One region of the Providencia sp. PROV208 genome, then DNA from elsewhere that is predicted to be linked to it. Evidence: predicted binding sites of a transcription regulator. Region 1 holds the regulator's gene; each other region holds the start of a gene.
The links. The regulator Fur, encoded in region 1, represses iron uptake genes when iron is present. The targets are predictions, from matches to a motif close to ATAATAATGAGAACNACTATCAA.
Positions count from the first base shown of each region.

Region 2: the regulator Fur is predicted to act here: its motif matches at 1,932-1,954, upstream of sufA (Fe-S cluster assembly scaffold SufA).
Region 3: the regulator Fur is predicted to act here: its motif matches at 1,970-1,992, upstream of ygiD (4,5-DOPA dioxygenase extradiol).
Region 4: the regulator Fur is predicted to act here: its motif matches at 1,404-1,426, upstream of PR766_RS06025 (siderophore-interacting protein).

Region 1 covers NZ_JAMPNS010000010.1:151,742-154,949, forward strand. The annotation lists gene ansB (L-asparaginase 2) at 1-284, shown strand, start outside; gene PR766_RS08550 (bactofilin family protein) at 466-987, opposite strand; gene fur (ferric iron uptake transcriptional regulator) at 1,422-1,868, opposite strand; gene fldA (flavodoxin FldA) at 2,101-2,628, opposite strand; gene ybfE (LexA regulated protein) at 2,782-3,075, opposite strand.
Region 2 covers NZ_JAMPNS010000007.1:51,898-55,105, forward strand. The annotation lists gene sufB (Fe-S cluster assembly protein SufB) at 1-1,485, opposite strand, end outside; gene sufA (Fe-S cluster assembly scaffold SufA) at 1,502-1,870, opposite strand; gene menI (1,4-dihydroxy-2-naphthoyl-CoA hydrolase) at 2,254-2,670, opposite strand; gene ydiJ (D-2-hydroxyglutarate dehydrogenase YdiJ) at 2,667-3,208, opposite strand, start outside.
Region 3 covers NZ_JAMPNS010000008.1:103,488-106,695, forward strand. The annotation lists gene PR766_RS06910 (glutathionylspermidine synthase family protein) at 1-1,007, shown strand, start outside; gene ygiD (4,5-DOPA dioxygenase extradiol) at 1,098-1,901, opposite strand; gene ribB (3,4-dihydroxy-2-butanone-4-phosphate synthase) at 2,072-2,725, opposite strand; FMN riboswitch at 2,880-3,047, opposite strand.
Region 4 covers NZ_JAMPNS010000006.1:245,011-248,218, forward strand. The annotation lists gene PR766_RS06010 (cytochrome ubiquinol oxidase subunit I) at 1-173, shown strand, start outside; gene cydB (cytochrome d ubiquinol oxidase subunit II) at 163-1,173, shown strand; gene PR766_RS06020 (DUF2474 domain-containing protein) at 1,130-1,309, shown strand; gene PR766_RS06025 (siderophore-interacting protein) at 1,461-2,300, shown strand; gene phoH (phosphate starvation-inducible protein PhoH) at 2,352-3,137, opposite strand.

The DNA.
Region 1 (3,208 bases):
AAGAAGGAGTTAAAGGTATCGTCAGTGCGGGGGTAGGTAACGGCAATATGTATAAGACCATTTTTGATGCACTCGCGAATGCGGCAAAAGAAGATGTGGTTGTTGTGCGTTCTAGCCGAGTTCCAACAGGCTATACAACACGTAATGCTGAAGTGAATGACAATGAATATGGCTTTGTGGCTTCCGAAAGACTAAATCCACAAAAATCACGCGTATTATTACAATTAGCACTGACTCAAACAAAAGATCCGAAAAAGATTCAAGAAATGTTTGAGCAATATTAATTCTCTAAGAATAGGCGGCAGAAATGTCGCCTTGATTATGTTTTTATAACTACATCTAGAATGTGTTTCTTGATTGATAATCACATTTAAATAATCAAAATAACTCGATAATAAATTCCTATAAGATAGGTAATAAAGTTTATTATCGAGTATTTATGTATCATATATTTAACAAAATTAATTATAAAGCACCGACTTCGGGCGTTTGAGGATCGGATTTTTCTTGCTTATTTTTTTCTTTAAATGCAGTTACGTTTCCTGTCGATTGTGTGGCAGATTTAACTTCAGCAAGCCCAGAAAATATTCCGCCTTTTTTGATGGATAAATTCGAATAGCGGATAGTCCCATAAATTTCGCCATTGGTATCAATGCTGATGGTTTCCGAAATACATTCCCCTTCAACTTTACCGTTTACCCACAATTCATTACTCGTAATATTGCCGGTAACATGCCCATTTTGCATAATTTTTACGGTGTTATTTTTGCCAGTAATATTACCAATCACAGTACCATAAATATGCACTTGCTCATTGGAGGTCACATTGCCTTCAAATACGACATCTTTGGCAATGATAGTATTGGTTTTTTCTTCACTGACCGTCGGTGATGATACTTGCATTTTTTCCTCAGCGATCTGTTGAATGATTTCTTCTTTATTGATAGTGGGAGTGGGCTCTGGTTTGTTTTGTTTTTTATTGAACATGTGACTAACCTTTTTGAAATTGAAGTATAGAACCAAACAAATGATTGAAGATATAAAGGCAAGAGATGCCACAACGGTATATCTAAAAAACCACGCTATCAAAGTAAGAAACCAGAAGAAAAAACTTATGTTCAAAAACAGATAGGCTTTTTTCATCTTTTAATCTCTTACACATAAATTTAAGCATCAGTATAAATTAAAATAACACATAACAAATTAAAGAATAGAGGATGATTTTAGTTTTATCTGAAGAAATAAAGGCATGAGTTTTTAAAAAATAGTCGTTATTTTTCAGATATAGAATGGAAATAGGGAGATGTTAAGATGGGTTAAATAAAAATACCCACAATGAACATTAAGTGGGTATTCTCAGCATTAAATCACGTCTTAATTAAATCGCTTCCTTTAAAAGAAAGAAGCGATTGATAATGTGATTATTTTGCTTCGTGTGCTTCAGTATTTTCGCGACAATTACCTTCAGCGCAGTGACCATACAGATATAAACTGTGGTTAGACAGTTTAATACCGTGACGTGCAGCGATATCATGCTGGCGTTTTTCGATTGATTCGTCTGTAAATTCGATAACCTTGCCACAATCTAAACAAATTAGGTGGTCATGGTGATGTTGCTGAGTTAATTCAAATACGGATTTTCCACCTTCGAAATTGTGACGTGTCACAATACCAGCATCATCAAATTGGTTTAATACGCGATAGACAGTTGCTAATCCGATTTCTTCACCAATATCAATCAGCTTCTTGTAGAGATCTTCCGCACTGACGTGATGGCACTCAGGCTCCTGAAGTACTTCCAAAATCTTCAATCTTGGAAGAGTGACTTTGAGTCCTGCATTTTTCAATGCTTTATTATTGTCTGTCATGCGGGCTTGTCCTGTATTTTAAATCATAAATTTAACAATAATGAGACGTTTTTAACAAAAATCCAGTTGTCTTCTAAACTGATTTACAATTATAGGCATGGAAAATAAAAATAGAAACCATGCATTGTCTCATTATTTTGATTCGAGCTTAAAAGCGAGTCCCTTAATATGGTGGACGAATGAGCCATCATATCTAACAGTGCTCGCTTTTAATTGACAATCAATGTCATTATTAGCCAAGGATTTCAGCCAGCGACATCTCTTCAGAGATCTGTTTAACCCAAGCATTAACACGCTCTTCGGTAAGCTCTGGTTGACGATCTTCATCGATAGCAAGACCGATAAAGTGAGTATCATCAGCCATACCTTTAGAGGCTTCAAAGTGGTAGCCTTCTGTTGGCCAGTGTCCCACAATGACTGCGCCGCGGGGCTCAATGATGTCACGGATGGTACCCATCGCATCACAGAAATATTCTGCGTAGTCTTCTTGGTCTCCACAACCAAACAGCGCGACAAGTTTACCGTCAAAATCAATTTCTTCTAATGTTGGGAAAAAATCATCCCAATCACATTGAGCTTCACCGTAATACCACGTCGGGATGCCGAGAAGTAGGATATCAAATGCTTCGATATCTTCTTTGCTGCACTTAGCAATATCGTGAACTTCTGCAACATCTTTGCCTAATCTTTCTTGGATCATTTTGGCAATATTTTCTGTGTTACCTGTGTCACTTCCGAAGAAAATGCCTATAACTGCCATAAATTGATTAACCTCTTGTTTTTCTAGCAGCGAGTTTAACTTATTGATTCTACTAGAATTAAAAATAGAACGAAAATAGGTAAAATTTGCGCCTTATTTTGGCGAAAAAAACGGTGTTAGTCTGTCAAATTTGTGTGATTCATTCAGACACAGCTAGTGGTCAATTGTCTCACTAACCTGCTCAAGTTGAGCCATCAAAATTTCTTCAATTAGCTCACTTCGGCTTATATTTTTCTCTTCAGCTAATTGGTTTAAGACTGCGACAGCGTCTTCATTTAATTTCAGCTCAACTCGACGCAGTCCTTTGACTTTATCCCGTTTGAGCTGATTTCGTTTGTTAATTCTTAATTGTTCATCCCGCGACAACGGGCTAGTTTTTGGTCGCCCAGGCCTGCGTTCTTCTGCGAACAAATCCAGTGTCGTGCGATCAGTTTGTTCTTTTGCCATATCTACTATTGCTAACGGAAGGGGTGTGCCAGTATTTCAGCGCGCAATGATACCCTAGCTGAATCCCTAGTACCATAGGTGCATACCCAGCTAATTCATCTAATAGATTAAAAAAAAAGCACTTTTAAGAAAA
Region 2 (3,208 bases), on a different contig from region 1:
TTCTAAGCTGATAGCCAATAATTTTTGTGCCTCAACGGCAAACTCTAATGGCAGTTCTGAGAAAACATCTTTACAGAAACCGTTAACAATCATTGAGATAGCATCATCTTCGCTGATCCCACGTTGCAAGCAATAAAATAGCTGGTCTTCCCCAATACGGGAGGTTGTCGCTTCATGCTCCAATTGTGCCGTATTGTTCTTCACTTCCACATACGGGAAGGTATGCGCTCCACATTGAGTACCTATGAGCATCGAATCACACTGGGTAAAGTTACGAGCGTTATGGGCGCTAGGAAGAATTTTGACTAGACCACGATAGCTATTTTGGCTTTTACCAGCCGAAATTCCCTTCGAGATAATGGTTGAGCGAGTATTTTTACCAATATGGATCATCTTGGTCCCTGTATCCGCTTGCTGATTACCGTTGGTCAGCGCGACAGAGAAAAATTCGCCTACCGAGTTATCCCCTTTTAAGATCACACTCGGATATTTCCATGTAATCGCAGAGCCTGTTTCGGATTGGGTCCACGACATTTTGGAATTTTCACCTTCGCACAGGGCTCGCTTAGTCACGAAATTGAGGATCCCCCCAGTTTCGCTATCGCCACCAGAGAACCAGTTCTGCACCGTCGAATATTTGACTTCAGCATCTTTTTGGATAATCACTTCGACTACGGCTGCATGTAACTGATAGCTATCGCGCACAGGCGCTGAACAGCCTTCGATATAGCTCACATAGCTGCCTTCATCTGCGATTAAGATGGTACGCTCAAATTGCCCTGTTTTTGCTGCATTAATACGGAAGTACGTTGATAATTCCATCGGGCAGCGAACCCCTTTCGGGATATAAACAAACGTTCCATCTGATGCCACTGCGGCATTCAGTGCGGCAAAGAAATTATCATGGCTCGAGACTACGCTACCTAAATATTTTTGGACGAGTTCTGGGTATTCTTGAATAGCTTCACTGAACGAGCAAAAAATAATCCCGTGTTTGGCCAAATCACCGCGGTAGGTTGTTGATACAGAAACAGAGTCAAATATCGCATCCACGGCGACTTTGCTTCCTTCACGAACAGGGACACCGAGTTGGTTGAAGGCATCTTCAACTTCGCTCGTCAGGTAATTTGCCTCTTCAGCCGTACCCGTTGATTGCGTCGCCCCTGATTGTGAACCGCAGGTATCATCACACGACCCACAGGAAGGTGCTGAATAATAACTATAATCTTGATAATCTAAGTTTGGATAATGTGCTTTGAGCCAATGCGGCTCTTCCATTCCTTTCCAATGATTGAATGCATCTAGACGGAACTGCAACATCCATTCAGGTTCATTACGTTTAGCTGAAATGGCGCGAACGACATCTTCATTGAGCCCTTTAGCCATCTCATCGGTGGCAACTTGGGTAAAAAAGCCTTCTTTATAACGTTTTTCATCAAGCCAGCTTTGAACATCTTCGCCAACTTCTACATTGCTCTGAGACATAATCTAGCTTCACAAGTTAAACGCCGAAGCTTTCACCACACCCACAGGCATGCTGAGCTTTCGGGTTATTAAATTTAAAAATATGGTTAAGCCCTTCTTGGACATAATCCACTACGGTGCCATCAATAAATGGCATAGCTTGTTTTGGTACATATAGGTGTGCACCATCGAGTTCAAACAGCAAGTGGTCATCGGTTGGATTTTCAATCATCTCGAAGACATATCCAAAACCCGCACATCCTGACTGTTTGACGCCAAGCGACAGTCCCTTGCTATTCGGTGTTTGAAGAACCAATTTATTAATCTGTTTAGCGGCATTCGGGGTTAGGCTGACGCCCTGCCATGAATTTTCATCGAGTGAAAATGTTTCTACACCATCAGTCATATTGACCTCACTTTTCTTATGGTTTTTCAGCCTGTTATCAGATATTTTTTCTCTATATGACATGGTAATGATAACGCATATGACTTCAACCACTTGTTTTAAGAGGTTATAGCGATGAGAGGACATTATTGATGCCATTTCCACACAAGATAAAGTCTAACCAATTAATTATTAAGCAATAATTTTAGATTATGATGATATTTATTATGTATTATTGAGTACATAAAAATGACACAAATTAATAAAGTAATATTTGATATAGGACGAAATTAATTGAGTAAAAATAAATAATTCAGATAGGTTATAAAGTTTTGATATGAAAGACAAATAAATGGATGATACCCTCAAATAAACTGAGGGTATCTATCAGGCGAAATTGCTGATTATTCAAACAAAATCGCGGTGGTTAAACGAGAAGTACAACACAGCTGCCCTTTCTCGTTAAAAATTTCGATATTCCACACCTGCTGACGACGTCCTAAATGAATCGGTTTGCAGACACCTCTCACTATACCTTCCCGAGCGGCACGAACATGGTTAGCATTAATTTCCAAACCAACCACTCGCTGCTCACCTTCACTGCAAAGATAACCGGCAATGGAACCTAAAGATTCCGCTAATACCACGGATGCTCCACCGTGTAATAACCCAAAGGGTTGCTTAGTACGGTGATCTACCGGCATCGTCCCTTCAAGGTAATCATCACCAAAGCCAGTGATTTCAATCCCCAAGTGGCCTAACATACAGCCTTCAGCCATTGCTGCCATTTGTTGTAAGTTAAATTGACGCTTCCAAATCATGAAACAATCTCCAGTAAGGCTTGAATTGGGTGTTTAATTGCCGTTTTTTCCATTCGTTTTACTTGGCTACGGCAGGAATATCCCGAGCTTAAACAACGCTCTAAGGGTAATTTTTCTATCGCAGGTTTCCACGACAAATTATAAATACCTTTTGAGTTTTCGAGGTTCGCAACTTCATGACCATAAGTACCCGCCATACCGCAACAACCCACGCTAACATTGATGAGCTTGCGTCCATAACGCGTAAATAATGCCGCCCACTGATTAGCACTATTAGGCAATGCGGTGGATTCTGTACAGTGACCAAAGAAATACCAAGGCTGCTCATCCGCTCCACTCGTCTCTGTTTGCGCCGGTAATGAAATTAGCCATTCATGAGCTAGCATCACCGTAAATTGGCACTGCTGCTCGCCCAATATTTCATGATATTCATCGCGATAACATAGTACCAGCGCAGGATCGACCCCGACCATAGGTAATTTCAGCTTAGCAACCCGATTTAAAAACTCCGATGTTTTACGTGCGGTTTTTGCAAAGC
Region 3 (3,208 bases), on a different contig from region 1:
CTGCTGAAATTCACCAAATGTGCCTTAAGGTTGTTGAGCGTGTCGTCGAAAGTGATGAATTACTCGCTCGTTTCCAAATTCCTAAGCATTGCTGGGAATTTGTACGCAGTTCATGGAAAAGCGAACAGCCATCATTATATTCCCGTCTTGACTTAGCTTACGATGGCGTCAATCCACCGAAGCTATTAGAGAACAACGCAGATACACCAACATCACTGTATGAATCTGCTTTTTTCCAATGGATTTGGCTCGAAGATCAAATTGAAGCGGGCAAACTGCCTGAAAATGCTGACCAATTTAATAGCATCCAAGAACAGCTCATTGAACGTTTTACTGAGCTCAAAGATCAATACGGTTTCCGTTTATTGCATATGGCATGCTGCCAAGATACTGAGGAAGATCGTGGCACCGTACAATATTTGCAAGATTGCGCGAACGAAGCGGGTGTGGCTACCGAATTTCTATATATTGATGAAATCGGATTAGGCGAGAAAGGCGAATTCACCGATACACAAGATCAGGTCATTAGTAACCTGTTCAAACTGTATCCATGGGAATTTATGCTCAGAGAAATTTTCTCCACCAAACTGCAAGATGCTGGTGTTCGTTGGTTAGAGCCGGCTTGGAAAAGTATTGTTTCCAACAAAGCCCTGTTGCCAATGTTATGGGAAATGTTCCCTAATCATCCAAATTTGCTGCCGGCCTATTTTGCCGATGGTAACAAACCGGAACTTGAGAGCTATGTAATTAAACCATTATTCTCTCGCGAAGGTGCCAATATCCGTGTCATCGAAAATGGCAAAGAAATTGCGTCAGCAGATGGTCCTTACGGTGAAGAAGGAATGATTATCCAGCAGTTCCATCCACTGCCAAAATTTGAAGGCAGCTATACATTAGTGGGAAGCTGGTTAGTTAACGACCAGCCTGCGGGGATCTGTATCCGCGAAGATAAGGAATTGATTACTCAAGACTTATCCCGTTTCTATCCGCACATCATCCTCGACTAATTCACTATTAGCTTGGTAAAACAGCATCAAATAAACAAAAAGCGGCGACGAAATATTTCGTGCCGCTTTCTTCTTTCGCCATTCGACTCATTAACCGATTTGTACTGATAACATACTCAATGATGCCGAAACAATTCCTTCAACAGGCGTGCTAATCACTTCTTCACCATCCCATGTACCTAAGATAGGTAATATAGGTAAAAAATGTTCCGGTGATGGATTTGATAACTGACCATCTTCACGCTCTAACCCTGTTGTCAGCGGGTGCGGCTGCTCATGACTTCGCAGATTTGCATAAACAAATTGCTCAAACGAAATTGCCCAAGGGTAAGGTTCTGCATGTGAATTCTGCCAATCCATTGCACGTAAATTATGGACAACGTTACCACTCCCCATAATCAAAACCCCCTGCTCTCGCAAGACTGCTAATTTTTTACCTAGCTCATAGTGCCACGATGCAGGCTTAGTGCCATCAATACTCAGTTGCACGACGGGAATATCAGCTTGAGGATACATACGGACTAAAATTTCCCATGTGCCGTGATCAAGTCCCCACTCCTCTTTATCTTGATGAATTGGCTCTGGAGACAGTAATTCAGCCACCTGTTTAGCCAGCTCAGGAGAGCCTGGTGCCGGGTACTCTATTTGGTATAAAGCTTCAGGGAAACCACCAAAATCATGGATCGTTTTCGGTTTAACCATCGCCGTGATCGCCGTTCCACGGGTATACCAGTGTGCTGAGATCACCAAAATCGCACGCGGTCTAGGCAAAGTTTTACCCAGTTTTTCCCATGCTTCAGTGTACGAATTATGGTTAATCGCGTTCATCGGGCTACCATGACCGATAAATACCGCGGGCATTCGATGGGTTAAGTGTTGGTTATTTGTCGACATGATGACCTCAATTCCACAAAAAGGATAATGAGTATCAGCATACCCTTTTTTATAAAAAACACAGTGGGGGAATTATGAGAATGATCATCAAAAAATTTGAAGAGGCCACAAAGGTGTGCAACTTTGTGGCCGATGACTCTATAGGCAAAGCGTTTTAAAAACTTAGCGAATTAACTCGCTTTTTTTTCCAACTGAAGACGATAGCTAGCTAAGTCCTCAATGGTGACAACTGTCATGTTGTGTTCACGAGCAAACTTCACCACATCTGGCGCACGCGCCATTGTGCCATCATCATTGGTCAGCTCACACAGTACTCCAGCAGGTTTGAAACCGGCTAATGTGGCTAAATCAATCGAGGCTTCTGTATGACCACGACGTGTTAATACACCACCTTCACGACCACGTAATGGGAATACGTGACCAGGGCGGTTAATATCCGCAGGCACTGCATTATCCGCAATCGCCGCTTTGATAGTCGTGATACGGTCTGCCGCAGAAACGCCGGTTGTGACACCTTTCGCAGCTTCAATTGTGACCGTAAAACCCGTTTGGTTTTGGCTGGTGTTTTTTTCCACCATCATCGGAATATCAAGCTGCTTACGGCGTTCTTCCGTAATGCATAGGCACACAATGCCGCTGCTATAGCGAATTGTCATTGCCATTTGCTCGGCGGTCATGGTTTCTGCTGCAAACACTAAGTCACCTTCATTCTCACGATCTTCATCGTCGAGAACTAAAATGCCTTTGCCTTGGCGCAGAGCTTCGATTGCATTTTCAACACGCTCGGTTGGATTACCGAATTCGGAAAGTAGCGTCTGATTCATGGTAAAAACCTTCTTTAATTAACAATATTTGAGTTACCAGAACCAGGGCAGTCTTAGGAGTACGAGAAATGAATAAACACCACGACCTACTAGCCGTTTAGCTATTCAATATGTAGAACAGTGTTGTACCTAAAAGATACAAACATGCAGATACAGTGATTCTCTCCCATCCGGACTATAACCGTCGGCTCCAGATTCACACTGGATCTGCTGACCTTTACTATCCATGACAATAATGCCAAAGATAACAAAGCGCTCGCGGGCTTCATGCGCGATGCATGTTACCGCCGGTGGGGACTTTCACCCCGCCCTGAGATTACGCAATTAATATAACTCCAATAATCCAATGGCGCAACGAACAAACGATAAACTGAAGACTTACTCACACTTTTCGCCAATAAAAACAAGATGAAACAGCACGTTTCTATAATAATAGAAGAAGGTGGTTTATTCATAACGCTGCAGGTATTACACTACCCCACA
Region 4 (3,208 bases), on a different contig from region 1:
TTTACGGGTTACAACGCACAGCGGATGCCGTGAGTGCTCATGGAGAAATGCACATGAGTATTAGCTTGCTCGCCTTCTTTGTGGTGTATGGCAGCGTATTTGGCATTGGCTACATGTACATGATGAAATTAATTCGTAAAGGTATTTCCGAGGAGGCAACTCATGGGCATTGATTTACCACTGATTTGGTTTGTCATCATTGTCTTTAGCATGTTGATGTATATCGTGATGGATGGCTTTGATTTAGGAATTGGAATTCTGTACCCCGCTCTGAAAGAGAGCCAAGACCGCGATTTAATGATGAACAGTGTTGCCCCAGTTTGGGATGGTAATGAAACATGGTTAGTCCTCGGTGGTGCAGCGTTATTTGGTGCATTTCCTCTCGCTTATGCCATTGTTTTAGACGCCTTGTCTATTCCACTGACCTTTATGTTATTTGCGTTGATTTTCCGTGGCGTCGCCTTTGAGTTTCGCTTTCGTGCAGATGAATCCCATCGTCGGCGTTGGGATCATGCCTTTATTTGGGGCTCAATTCTCACCACATTCTCACAAGGGGTTGTCATTGGTGCTTTCATTCAAGGTTTCCATGTTGAAAATCGCGTCTATATGGGAGGATATTTTGATTGGTTCGCACCATTCCCACTGTTCTGCGGCTTCGGTTTAGTGATTGCCTACGCCCTACTGGCATGCGGCTGGTTAATCATGAAAACTGAAGGACACCTGCGCAAAACTATGTACCGCGTGCTACCCGTATTAACACTCGCCATGTTAACGGTTGTAGGGGTGCTCAGTGTATGGACACCGATGTTAAATGACGCTATCTATGAACGCTGGTTTAGCTTACCTAACCTGTTTTTCTTTTTACCCGTTCCATTATTAGTGCTCGGCTGTGTGTGGCTAATTTTAAAAAGCGCCAAGCGCCAACGCTATGATAGTGTGCCTTTTTTAGCCGCATTAATGCTGATTTTCTTAGGGTTTACGGGTTTAGGCATCAGTATTTGGCCAAGCCTGATCCCACCAGCAATTACATTCCGTGATGCAGCAGGTCCATCAGAAAGCCTCGGCTTTATGCTGGTTGGTGCCCTATTCATCATCCCTGTCATTTTGGTTTACACCTATTGGAGTTACTATGTCTTCAGAGGAAAAATTACCCCAGATCAAGGCTATCACTGATACTTCAGTTAATTCTCCTTGGTGGAAAAAGCTCGGTTGGATGGCAGCAATTTGGTTAGGAAGTGTATTGGCGCTCTTTGCATTTTCATCCTTATTTAGATTGTTAATGACCGCCGCGGGAATGAAAGTGAAATAAACACCGATGCCGCAGTATTCAATGCTGCGGCATATTCATTTTTACATTCAAGAATTCTGTATCTTTGATTAGTCTTCTAATAAACATTCATGATATGATAATGATAATAATTAACATATAATAATATTATCATTAAGAAAGGAGACGGTTCGTGGCTAGTGAACAAACTGTTGAAAAAAATATCTACCGTCCTGCCCCCCCACAGCTCATTCAAGTAAAATCTATCGTCGATATTAGCCCGTCTATTCGTAGCATTACGTTTACGGGTGAAAAGCTAGCAAATTACCCGACAAAGTGTGAAGGTGGTCATATCAAGATCTTTATTGCCCCTGACCACCAAAGCCAACCTGCGCTTCCCGTTTTAACCGAAAAAGGACGCAGTTGGCCCGAAGATAAGCCGCGCCCTTTTGTACGGACTTATACCGTTCGCGCGATCCGTCCCGAACTCAACGAAATTGACATTGAATTCGCTATGCATGAAGGCGTAACAGGACCTGCGTATCTGTTCGCCCGTGATGCAAAACCGGGTTATTGGTTGGGGATCACCAACCCTGGTGGTCCAGATCCACTTTTACCTATCCGTGCTCACTACTTTATGGCTGGGGATTCAAGTTCTTTACCTGCAATTACTGCATTACTGGAAAAAATGCCTGCAACAGCAACAGGTCGCGTCGTTTTGCGTCTCGACCACCAAGACGATATTCGAGAGTTAACCAAGCCGGCTGGCATAGAGATTGATTGGATTTGTGGCGATGTCAGTCAAACCACTGACCTGATTAATACATTTAAGTCGTGGGATATTCCAACAGAGAATACAGGGTTCTGGATTGCAGGCGAAGACCAAATTATTCGTGAATTACGCCGTTTTGTTCGCCGTGAAAAAGGAGTTAATCGCGATGATATCTACGCAATCCCTTACTGGCGATATGGCTATGATGAAGAAGGTTATCATCATGAACGCCATGCAGTTATGGATAATCCTGACGATTAAACATAAAACTGCCCCGAAAAACGGGGCAGTTCCACACATAAATATTTTTAGTTAATCATTATAAGCTAGCAAAGCTTTATGACACAGTTGCGATCTCACGCAATCATCAATCGTAAAGTTCACCATTGACACCATTTCATCACTACTAAAACGCTGCAATGCATCACCTAACCCCGACTGTACCCCACTTGGTAGGTCGCACTGAGTAACGTCACCATTAACAATGACCGTCACATTTTCACCCAAACGTGTTAAAAACATCTTCATTTGAGTGACAGTGACGTTTTGTGCTTCATCGAGGATGACAATGGCATTTTCAAATGTGCGACCTCGCATGTAAGCGAATGGTGCAATTTCAACTTTCGCAATTTCAGGTCGTAAACAATACTGTAAGAACGAAGCGCCTAATCGCTTCATGAGAACGTCATAAACAGGTCGGAAATATGGCGCAAATTTTTCAGACATATCCCCCGGTAAGAAACCAAGATCTTCCTCCGCTTGTAGCACAGGTCTAGTCACAATAATTTTACTGATTTCCTTATTAATCAAGGCATCCGCTGCTAACGCCGTACTGATGTAAGTTTTACCGCATCCCGCCTCACCGTTAGCGAAAATTAACTGTTTATGTCTGATCGAACTAATATAGAGCTTCTGGGCTTCATTACGTGGTGTTATCGGAGTTTCATCGCGGCGTTCTTTCGCCATACCTATCGGCTCAATGCCTGTAAATTCGGCAAAGGAGGTGACGTTATTCATATCATACCTCCCTGAACGGTCTTTGCGTGATGTACGTTTCATTTCACGACGTGCTTTTGTTGCAGCTTTCTGTCTACTCATAGTATTAACCCTTCCAGGTATCGATGATGTCAATTTCAGATGACGAACTATTCAAAACAGAGAGGAGCTCC